DNA from 2 places in the Lysinibacillus sp. FSL W8-0992 genome. Region 1 is predicted to be linked to the other one. Evidence: riboswitches for the same ligand, from Rfam matches in the RefSeq annotation. Region 1 holds a riboswitch; the other holds the start of a gene.

Region 1 (6,194 bases):
TTTTCTGTAAATTCGCCATTTCAATAGCTGATATTGCTGCGTCATAACCTTTATTACCAGATTTTGTCCCAGCGCGTTCAATTGCCTGCTCAATATTTTCAGTTGTGACAACACCAAAAATAACTGGTATGTTAGTTGTAAGAGAAACGTTAGCTATGCCTTTTGCTGATTCGTTACAAACATAATCATAATGTGTTGTAGAGCCACGAATAACTGTGCCAAGACCAATAATGGCATCATATTTTTTTGTTTCCGCTAGCTGTTTTGCAATAAATGGAATTTCAAATGCACCTGGTACCCACGCAACATCAATTAAATCCTCGTCTACACCATGACGTTTTAGCCCATCCATTGCACCGCTTAATAATTTACTAGTAATAAATTCATTAAATCGACCAACTACTACCGCTATTTTTAAATCATTGCCAATTAATTGTGCTTCAAATGTTTTTCCCATAAATTGATTCTCCTCTTTTACACTGTAAGTGAATTTTTTCCTTGTATTTGTTGACGACGATAGGCTGCTAATGCATCAATCGAAATCATTTTTAATTTGTGTTTTTCCGCATATTTGACTAAGTCATCAAAGCGAAGCATTTCACCATCATCCCCCATGATTTCACAAATAACACCAGCTTGTATGCTTCGGCAAAGCCTTGCTAAATCGATAGTTGCCTCCGTATGCCCTCTACGTTCTAAAACACCATTTTCCTTTGCTATAAGGGGAAATACATGCCCAGGTCTACGAAAATCAGTTGCTTGCGCTTGTGACTCTAGCATTTTTCGAATTGTCAACGCACGTTCAAAGGCGCTAATGCCTGTTTTTGTATCTTTGTAATCAATACTTACAGTAAATGCCGTTTGGTGATGATCTGTATTATTTATGACCATTGGATGCAACGCTAATTGTTGTGCAAGCTCCTGTGAAATCGGCGTACAAATAAGCCCTCTTCCATATGTGGCCATAAAGTTTATCGTTTCTGGTGACATGAACTCTGCAAGGGCAAGTAAATCCCCTTCATTTTCACGATCTTCATCATCCACGACAACAATCATTTTGCCTTGTTTTAAATCTGCAATTGCTTCTTCAATTGAATGTAGCAAATTGCCACCTCCTAATAAACTTTAATTTACTGTACGTTCTTTACTTTCAAAGACAGGTTAAAACCCATGCTTCGCTAAGTAATCTTTTGTAATGGTCGGTGATTGCTGACCACGCTGTAGCTGGTGCATAATGTATTTACCAACTAAATCGGTCTCAATATTGACTGGTGATCCAACATTTTTTGTCCCTAATACGGTTTCCTTATATGTGTGTGGAATAAGCGATACGGTGACGCTGTTTTTTGCCACATGGAAGAGCGTTAAACTCGTTCCATCAATTGTGATTGAACCTTTAGGAATACAATAGCAAGTTAACTCCTCTGAAAGTTCTATATCGATGTATACTGCATTGGCCATTGGACGTTTGCGTAATATTTTTCCCACTCCATCAACATGCCCTGAAACAAAATGACCACCAAAACGTCCATTCGCAGGCATTGCACGCTCTAAATTTACTGCATTACCAACCGTGAGTTGCTGCAAATTTGTCGCTTTCACTGTTTCAGGCATTACGTCCATTGTCAGTTCCTGCTCATTATATTGTGTTACTGTCAAACACACGCCATTGACAGCTATACTATCTCCTAGCTGCACGTCCGATACTATCTTTGGCGAAATAACAGTTATTTTCATACTTTGTCTATCGTTTTGCAAGGTTTTTACTGTACCAACATCCTCAATAATACCTGTAAACACATTTTTCCACCTACTTTCTACTTTTTAAATTTTGACCTGTAATTGCTTAAACGAGACAAACAAAAAACCCCATATAAAAATGAGGTTTGGGAGTTCTAATTCATAAGACGTCACTAAATAAACCTAATGGAAATAAATTTTCCAAAGGCTACCATCTCATCGTTCTTCTCCCATCCAGACTATAACTGTCGGTTTTGGATTTGCACCAAATCAGCTTGCGCTCACGGACTTTGAATTGCTTCATCACCGCCGATTGGGAATTTCACCCTACCCCGAAGAACAGATACCTATTAAATTTTTAACTTAATAAAAAAACTCCCCAACGAAGGCGATGGGAAGTAGTTTTGAATATAAGCGTAGCCAAATAGACCTTTTAAAGTCATATGAATTTAAAAAGCTTACACATCTACCCTTCTCCCATCCAGACTGTAACTGTCGGTTTTGGATTTGCACCAAATCAGCTTGCGCTCACGGACTTTGAATTACTTCATCACCGCCGATTGGGAATTTCACCCTACCCTGAAGGATATGTTTATTTAGTTACTTCATACGATAACATTATTTTAATACATTATCCACTTAAAATTTTTTAATGGCTATTTTGTGCAGTTTAATTGCCTTGGCACAATCCACATGTGCAAATTAAAGCAACCAGCTAATAATTGAGCGTATGAATAAGGAGCAAGTGACTTTGGGGATAATTTAAAATAGAAACGTTTGCATGAACTTTTGAAGGGTTCATAAATAAATACGCTCTTTTAGTAGAAAGATGTACAGTAACCTTCATCTTAACTAAAAGAGCGTATTCTTTTTAATTTTCTATTTTTTGGTATTTCCCTAAAGTACCGTTTGTTAAATGTAATTAGAACGCTTCGGCGAGTACTTCTTTCAGAAACATCCCCGTATAGGAATCCGATACTTTTGCCACTTGCTCTGGCGTTCCTTCAGCTACAAGCTTACCACCTGCGGCTCCTCCTTCAGGTCCAATATCGATAACCCAGTCAGATTCACGGATTAATTCCAGACTATGTTCGACGACGATAATGGTATTTCCGGCACAGACAAGTCTGTTTAATAAAGCATGTAACAATTTAATATCAGATGGATGAAGACCTGTCGTAGGTTCGTCCAATAAATAAAGCGTGTGGTTTTTGGATGCTTTACTTAATTCGTTTGCCAGCCTAATACGCTGTCCTTCACCGCCAGATAAAGTTTTGACCGATTGCCCCCATTGAAGATAACCCAACCCAACCTCACATAGCATTTCAATCATGCGAGAAATCTTTGTTTCCGATTTCAAAATTGGTAAGCTCTCCTCCACAGACATATTTAGCAAATCTGAAATGGAGTATCCTTCATATTTAACTTGCAACACTTCGTCAGTAAATCTTTTCCCTTTGCAGTTTGTACATGTCACTTCTATATCTGCTAGGAAATCCATATCTACTGATAATACCCCTAAACCTTGGCATGTTTCACATCGTCCACCCGCAGAGTTAAATGAGAAATGCTTTGAAGTTAATTCTCTTTCTTTTGCTTCTGGCAATCCTGCAAACAATTTGCGGAGGTGAGTAAAGACATCCGTATAAGTAGCGACATTAGAACGCTGTACTCTTCCCATTGGCGATTGGTCAAAGATAACGATATTTTCGATATGCTCTAACCCACTAATTTCCTTACATCCTATTTGGGCAAGGTTTTTCGATTTTCCTTGTGCAAGAATGTCAAAAACAAGCGTAGATTTCCCTGAACCTGAAACGCCTGTTACTGACACAAGACACCCCAATGGAATAAAAGCAGTAGGGATGTCGACATTTCGAAGTTTTGCTTGTTGAATCGTGATATGCTGTCCATTTCCCTCCCTACGAACTCGAACAGGAGAAGGGGAGCATTCTTCTACCAAATAAGCTCCAGTCACTGATTGCTCATTTGACATTAAATCATCCAGACTGCCTTCACCTACAACAGTACCACCATGTATTCCCGCACCAGGACCGATATCAATGATATGATCTGCCGCTCGCATCATCTCAACATCATGCTCGATAACTAGTACAGTATTACCTAAATCACGTAATTCCTGAAGCACTCGAATGAGACCTGCTGTATCCTTTGCATGAAGACCGGTTGTCGGTTCATCCAAAATATACAGAACGCCAGTTAAAGCTGAACCTAATATGGTAGCAAGTCGTAGACGTTGTGTTTCCCCACCAGACAATGATACCGTCTGACGGTTCAATGAAAGGTAACCAAGTCCAACATCGATAAGCCGCTGAAGTGTTGTTAACATATCCTCGATAATAGGCACCAATAAATGATGACTTGCTTCAGGTAACGCCGTCTGCAAGCTATTCGTCCATTTGAATACATCTTCAAGCGACCACTCAGATACGTCCGAAATTGTTGCATCCGCTACCTTAACTTGACGAACTTCTTTCTTTAAGCGTGCACCAAGGCAATCTGGGCAAAGTTGTTCATGAAAGAAACTTCCTTCTTTTTCTTTAGCCCCTGATTCTCCCTCTTTCTCCTTATATCGTCTCCATAAGCTCGGTATGACTCCTTCAAACTTTGTTCCTGAGACCGGTTTACTATTTGGATAGTGAAGTTTAAATTCCTCGCTCTCGACGCCATAATATAATAAATCTCGCTGAACATCATCGTAATCTTTTAATGGTAGATCAAGATCAAATTCAAATCCATAATGCTTTCCTGCTGCCACTAAAATACGCATTTGAATGTCACGATGGACCCCCTTTAGTGAAGCTACGCCACCGTCTCGTAAGCTGAGCTCAGGATTAAACACCATCGCCTCATTTATACTCGCCACATGACCAAGGCCACTACAAGTTTCACAAGCACCTTCAGGCTTGTTAAAAGAAAAATGTAGCATGCCTAATTTCGCTTGCTGTTCATGACAATTAGGACAACTAATTATTTGATTGTCTATTTCTTCATCTTCTTCTACGAACGCTTCTGTTGGTTCAAAAGAAGCAGGAATACTCATATTACATGAAGTACAAACTTGTTCCCCAAGTCTGGCAAAGATAAATCGGATATACTTATAAATTTCTGTTACTGTTCCTACCGTTGAACGTGGATTTCGATTTGTCACATGCTGCCCGACGCTAATTGACGGTGACAGCCCACGAATAAACTCAACCTTTGGCTTGCTAATCGTATTAGCCATCATTCCCATAGAATCTAAATACTGTCTCTGGCATTCCCGCTGAAGTGTATCCATAGCTAACGTTGATTTCCCTGAGCCAGAAGGTCCAGTCAGTACTACTAGCTTATATTTCGGTATGGAAAGCGACACTTTCTTCAAATTATTTTCCCAAGCACCTTTAATAAAAATGGTCTCTTTCATCATTATCCTCCTGAACATAGTACGACTTACTAGTATCATCAATAGCTTAAATTCTTACGATATTTTATTTAATTTTCCTTGTTGTCTTTTTCAGCTGTAACAATCACTCGAGAGTTCCCCATCATGAAAACGAAAATGGCTGCAATAACAATAGGAATGAGTGCAAGAAGAAACACATGTGTCACAGAGTTAGACATAGCATTCACAATAATATCAAGAATGTTTGCAGGGATATTTTCGCGTACACTAGGTTCAAAAATTTCTCTCATATCGCCAACATCAAACATTGCAGAATTTGATCCTTGCCCCATATTTTTGAAACCTTCTGTTAGCTTACTAGTAAATACATTGTTTTGAATTGTGCCAAAGATTGTAATGCCCATCGTCATACCTAGCGTACGAAGAAACGAATTTGTTGAATTTGCAGTACCGCGATAACGAGCATCTAAATTATGCTGTGAAGCTGTCGGTAATAATGAGAAAGAGAAGCCCATGCCAAAGCCTACGAGAATCATATACAGCGTAAGAAGTATTCGAGCCGTATCTGGCGTAAGTGTGCTTAGTAAAAACATACCTGCAAAATAAGATATTACTGAAATAACCATTAAGTTTCGATAGCTCATTTTCGTTAAGAAAATACCGCCAAAAGCACTTCCTGCAACAGACCCCAACATCATTGGCATCAAAATTAGCCCTGCATTCGTAGCGGAAGCACCATATACAGCTTGCACATAAATTGGTATATATACTGTTAAAATAATAAAAGTACCACCATATAAGAACGCTAACATTTGCGAAGAGGCAAATAATCGACGTTTAAATAAGAAGAAAGGAAGTATTGGTTCTTCTGCTTTCAGCTCTACAAAAAAGAACACGATAAAGAACACAGCGAAACTGATAAATAATGAAATTATCGGCGCAGAACTCCAATCGAACTGTTTACCACCTAGCTCCAATGCGAACATAAGACTTATAACAGCGAATACAAGTGTAGCCGCTCCCCACCAATCGATTTTCTGTTTAGTAA
Region 2 (6,194 bases), 310 kb from region 1:
ACCTAAAAAAAATGATTACGATGTAGCTTCAGCTTCTGTAACAAAATATTTAAGCTCGTTAAAAGATACTTTTTCCGACTCTGAATATAAAGCGATTGCGTTAAAAAATGCAGATGGTTCTCCTTATGAATTTTCGCAGGTTGGTGAGCCAAGTGAGCCTATACAGTTAACGAAAGATAATCATTACAACTATTATTTATATACAGAAGAAAATGGTACTGAATATTTATCGCCCGACTTCCACCAAACATATCCTACTGTTACAGAGGCACTTATCGCCATGCGTGATAAAAAAGATGATATTTATGTACCTGTCATCCCTGAAAATGTAACGTACACAGTGAAAGAAGAAGATGGTGGTGTTGTCATCACCTTTGACGCACCGCTGGATTTGATGACAATGGATGCTGTGCGGGCAACGCAATTAATCGAGGCCATGATGCTGACAGCTTCAAGCTTTGATAAAAAGCTACGCTTAGATAACGTCGTACAGGATAGTTGGGAAGGCTTTGATTTAACAAATTTTTTACCGATACCTGTAGGTGCAAATAAACAAACAATGCAGTAACAAAGAAAAACAGCTATCTTTTATGAGGTAGCTGTTTTTTGTATGAGTTGTCTGATGGGGAAAACGCGGAAATCGGGTGCTGAAACGCGGAATCCGGCTGTTGAAGCGCGGAATTCAGGCTCTGAAACGCGGAATCCCAGTGCTAAAACGCGGAATTCGTCGTTCATGGCTGAATTCGAATTACCTGAACTCGAAAATCAAATGGCCCTTTTATAGAAGCATTCATTAAAACATACAAATTTAATCGGAATTTTTTAAGCAGAAGTATTTACTTTTATGTAATAAAACATTATAGTTAATTTATAAAATAATATTGATTCATCTTCGGGGCAGGGTGAAAATCCCGACCGGCGGTAATAGAGTTGTAAATCGCTAGTGTTGTACTAAACTACATTAGCTCGCATGATTTACTAAATGGCTCTTCAGCCCGCGACCTGTGCAAAGATTTTTTTGCATGGCTGACTTGGTGCGATTCCAAGGCCGACAGTATAGTCTGGATGGGAGAAGATGAAGGTACGATCGTCATTCGTTGTTACGAATTAAGCTATGTGCGAGCGTTTTTTTCAGTGTGTCTACTAATTACACTGTATGCACAAAAAATAGCTAGTAATGGCGTTATTTAATCATGCCTTTTCTCCCTTATGCTGATGTGCATAAGGGTTTTTTCGTGAAAAAACAATCGATTACGTCGTAACCTTTCTTCTTGCAAGATTGAATCAGCAAAGAGGAGAGAGTTTTCAATGAAGAAAAATATCAAACTGCAATCGTTTATTACGATTGGTATGCTAAGTAGTATTTCGTTTTTATTAATGCTTTTTAATTTCCCGATTCCGCCGTTCCCAGCATTTTTAGAGGTGGATTTCAGTGATATGCCAGCTTTACTTGCAGCTATCACAATGGGTCCAGTTGCGGGTATTTTAGTAGAACTATTTAAAAATATACTGGATTGGATTTTCTCGGGTACGCCTACAGGGGTTCCGGTTGGACATATTGCAAACTTTGTGACAGGTATATTATTTATTTTACCAGTATCATTTGTTTTTAACCGTTTTAAAACAATTGCGGGTCTTGTCGGAGGTTTGGCAACAGGAACAATCGTTATGGCAGTAGGAATGAGCTTTTTAAATTACGCAGTATTTTTACCGATGTACACTTATTTCTTAGGTATGGAGCCAGTAGTTGGCGATTCATTATATAAAATGATTATTGCAGGTATTTTGCCATTTAATATCGTAAAAGGTGTTCTATTAACAGCTATCATGGTGTTACTGTTCACAACGATGCGTAGATGGATTGAACAACAACGTACAATGTATTTATCAAAATAATAAATTAAGCCTCGAGTTTATTCTTACTCGGGGTTTTTTGTGTATAGATCTAATAGCATACTGGAATCTTCAGGAATTGACTAGTCTAAATTACTATTTTAATGTACAATTAATGTGAGATTAGTTAGATTTGAGGAGATTGAAGAGATGAGTGAAAACAATGGACAATGGTCCGGTAAGTTAGGGTTTATTTTAGCATCGGCGGGTGCTGCGATTGGACTAGGGGCAATATGGAAGCTACCATATGTCACAGGGCAAAGTGGTGGCGGCGCATTTTTCCTTATATTTGTGGTGTTCACTTTGTTGATTGGCCTACCGATGTTATTATCCGAGTATATTTTAGGGCGTGGTACGCAATCAGAGGCGATAACAGCCTATAAAAAGGTTGTTCCAACGAAACCTGCTTGGGCTTGGGTTGGACGCATGGGTGTACTTGGCTGTTTTCTATTATTAACCTTTTACAGTGTTGTAGGGGGCTGGATATTTATTTATAGTGGCCTAGGTGTATCTGGGGCTGTTATTGATTCAACGGTTAATCCCAGTGAGTTATTTGGAAAAATTATTAGTACTCCGTGGATTACGTTACTAGGTTTAGCGTTATTTACACTGGCAAATGTACTTGTCATTTCACTAGGTGTACAAAACGGCATTGAAAAAGCAAATAAGTGGATGATGCCATTATTATTTGTTATGTTTATTGTTCTTGTTGTTCGTGCGTTAACATTAGATGGGGCAATGGAAGGTGTGAAATTCTTCTTATGGCCAGACTTTTCAAATATAACGGGTAAAGCGTTATTAGAGGCGTTAGGGCAGTCATTCTTCGGTTTGGCAGTAGGGTTCTCTTGTTTGGTTACATATAGTTCGTATTTGAAAAAGGATGTTAGTTTACCAAACTCTGCTGGCTCAGTAGTTTTACTGACTGTGCTCGTGTCATTTTTAGCAGGACTAGCTATTTTCCCTGTAGTGTTTGCCTTTGATTTAGAGCCACAAGCTGGGCCTGGCTTATTATTTATGGTGCTACCGACAGCATTTAGTCAAATGCCTTTTGGTGAACTATTTTTAGCGCTGTTTTTATTACTATTTTTATTTGCGACGTTAACGTCATCATTTAGTTTATATGAAATCATTGTTGCAGCATTTATGGAGAAGTGGCATATGTCACGTTCAGCCTTAACGATGTTGCTAGGAGTTGTTGTTTTTATTGCTTCCATTCCATCGGCATTATCATCTAGCTTATTAGCGGATGTATCCATTTTCGGAAAGTCGATTTTTGATGCTACTGATTATTTAGTGTCCAATTTAATGCTACCATTGGGCAATTTATTGATTGCGATCTTTATTGCCTATGTAGTAGATAAAAGCTTTGTGAAGAAGGAATTGCTCATGGGAAGTCAAATGGGGCAGGGATTTTATAAGACTTATCGCGTGCTAATGTTAGTAGTCGTTCCGATCGTTATTATCGTTGTTTTATTAAATATGCTTTTACAAAAATAATATTGAATGAAATTGTTTGAGTGCCTGGCACTTGCAGACACAATATAAGCCGCAACACTCGCTATCGCGCGATTGTTGCGGCTTCGTTTATACGTTCTCACAGCAGGCTAGGTAGATTTTTACTTCTGGGAGAATTCAAAATTGTGTGAGTGCCTGGCACTTAATATTCACTTAGGGCAAGCTCACCTAACCAGTTTTTTTCTTTAATCATTTGCTGCGCTTGCAGTTCACTTTTTGCAATGGGGAATACTTTGTCACATTGTGAGATCGCGAACAGTTTACGAATAAAATCATCTGTCACAATGATGGCGATTTTCTTTTCGGCAATCGTAACTTTCTTTGCGAAATTAATAATCATACCAAAACCAGTACTATCAATATTCGTTACCCTTTGCATATCAATTACATAGCCATGCTTTGTATCTAAACTAATAGCATGTAGCTCCTCTTTTAACTCATCGATTAATCCATATTCTAAATTCCCTGTAAAGGCGATTGAAATATAATCAGTCTTTGAATCAATATTTATCATGTTATTCTTACTCATTTCAGTGCTCCTCCGTGTCATTTAGTTAAAAGATTAAAATTTAAATTTATTTACTTCGTTTTGTAGTTTAGTAGAAATTTCCGCTAACTCCTCTGATTTATGTGAAATCTCAGCTACAGTTGCATGTTGTTCTTCAGACGTAGCTGCCATTTCTTCGGAAGCTGCCGCAGAATCTTCTAGAATGCGTGAGATATCATGTATTGCCTGTTGAACACCTAATGAATTGTCATTGACATGCGTGAATGCAGATTTCATTTGTTTCACACCTTGTTCTGTTTCAACAACATGTTCAACGATTTCTTGTAAGGCATGTCCGCCTTTACTAATGATGTTCACCTGTTCTTCTACTGCTAGTAAATTACTTTCCATAGTTCGGACGGTCACAGCAGTTTCGGCTTGTATGTTTTTAATTAAATCTGTAATTTGACCAGAAGCCAAACTTGACTGCTCAGCAAGCTGACGAACTTCTGATGCGACTACAGCAAAGCCCTTTCCTTGATCTCCGGCTCGAGCAGCTTCGATGGCCGCGTTTAAAGCTAATAAATTTGTTTGCTCCGCAATACCCGTTATGACAGTAATAATTCCACCTATTTCTTCGGAACGTTTGCCTAGTTTTTGAATCGAATCGGTTGCATAAGAAACCGTATGAGTGACTGTATTTAAATGTTTAATTGCTTCACTAATAGCATCTTCTCCTTTGTGGGCGATATAGGTAGATTGAATTGCTCTATTTAAAGTTGCTTCTGCTTTTTCTAAACTATTGGTTACTTCCTCAATCGTTGTTTTCATCATCATAACAATACGTTCAGCCTGGTCTGATTGAATGGTGGTACCATTTGAAATGTCGTTCATTGTTAAGGCAATTTGGTTTGAGGCTTCACTTGTTTGGTGTGATGATTCGGCTAATGTCTGCGAGGATCTAGCTATTTGATTTGCGCTATTCGAGACAATGGTCATTGTTTCTGTTAAACGCTGCTTCATACTATTAAATGCTTGTGCTAAATTGGCGATTTCATCTTTTCCTTTAGGATTTAATATTTTTACGTTTAAATTTAAATTAGCAAGTTCTTTAGCATTTAAACTTAATTGATTAATTGGTCCAATAATTTGGCGCTGTAAAAACCAACTAATGCTAACAAACATCAAAATCGCTATTCCTAATGAAATGGCCACATTCTCAAGGACATATTTTGTAGCAATGTTAATATAGGGCGCTGATGGCGTGCCTGTCGACCACATACCGATGATGTCGCCTTTGCTATTGAAAATTGGCTCTGTCGCAACTTGATACATACTACCTAATACATTAGCTGTACCGATAAAACGTTCTTTTTGCTCTAACACAGCAGTAGTAAGCTCTTTAGGAGCCTTCGTGTTCACTTGTCGTATACCGTTTTCCACAATAGTTGTGTTAATTCGTGTATCGTGCTGAAAGATTGTCACAAAATTACCGTCTGCTAGATTGCCAATCTCATCTACAATATCGAAATTGCCAGCAATTTTAACATCGCCTTTATATAATTCATTATTTTTAATGTCCCAATCTCCAGGAATTTTAACATCAAAATATTGATAACTTAATTGTAAATCCGATAAAAGTTTGGCATTTGCACTTTCTAAAAAATTCTTTTTAGCTTCAAAAAAATCAATTATTGCTATAAGAGAAACCATTAACAAAATACAGGTAAGAATAAGTAAGTTCATTTTTTTACGGATTGTCCATTTCACAAAAAGTCCCTCCTAATTACAGATGTACTTTATTCATGAATTTTCTTGGAAACACCGACTAAAAATTTGGTTCTTGAAATATGTTTAAACCAAATAGAATCAACCATATTTTTGACAAAAAATAATCCTCGACCTCGATCTGTATAATTATAATAGTGTTCGTTAGGATCGAATTGTAATGCCTTCTTTAAATCATTTTCAGTAATGCCTTGTGCTTCATCGATGACTGTTAATGTAATCTCCTCATCGTTTTGCAAAACTTGAATTTGAATTTTGCCGTAGGAAGAGGGTGTATCGATTTTTTCCATTGCTTCAATAGCATTAATTACTAATTCGTGTAAAACAAATCTCAATTCTTTACTGAAGGGTATACTATAAATATTTGTATAGTTTTCCATCACATTATCTATAAAATGAACTGCTTGTCGATTTGCTTGAACTCGCAGTGTAAATTTCATTACCAATCACCTATCTTGTACGTAAAATTACATTTACATTTTCGCTAGTGATATCCAGTAAAATGTAAGTA

The links. A riboswitch is a leader RNA that binds a small molecule or an ion and turns the genes downstream of it on or off. The one in region 1 is predicted to bind FMN.
Region 2: linked by a shared signal. The riboswitch ahead of NSQ74_RS19430 (ECF transporter S component) and the one ahead of ribE (riboflavin synthase) in region 1 are both predicted to bind FMN.

What each region holds. Positions count from the first base shown of each region.
Region 1 covers NZ_JBBOZQ010000001.1:3,553,194-3,559,387, forward strand. The annotation lists gene ribH (6,7-dimethyl-8-ribityllumazine synthase) at 1-457, opposite strand, end outside; gene ribB (3,4-dihydroxy-2-butanone-4-phosphate synthase) at 475-1,104, opposite strand; gene ribE (riboflavin synthase) at 1,162-1,800, opposite strand; FMN riboswitch at 1,959-2,084, opposite strand; FMN riboswitch at 2,206-2,331, opposite strand; gene uvrA (excinuclease ABC subunit UvrA) at 2,663-5,167, opposite strand; gene NSQ74_RS17900 (MDR family MFS transporter) at 5,236-6,194, opposite strand, start outside.
Region 2 covers NZ_JBBOZQ010000001.1:3,864,813-3,871,006, reverse strand. The annotation lists gene NSQ74_RS19435 (RNA polymerase subunit sigma) at 1-568, shown strand, start outside; FMN riboswitch at 885-1,081, shown strand; gene NSQ74_RS19430 (ECF transporter S component) at 1,309-1,896, shown strand; gene NSQ74_RS19425 (sodium-dependent transporter) at 2,044-3,390, shown strand; gene NSQ74_RS19420 (STAS domain-containing protein) at 3,551-3,937, opposite strand; gene NSQ74_RS19415 (methyl-accepting chemotaxis protein) at 3,971-5,665, opposite strand; gene NSQ74_RS19410 (ATP-binding protein) at 5,695-6,123, opposite strand.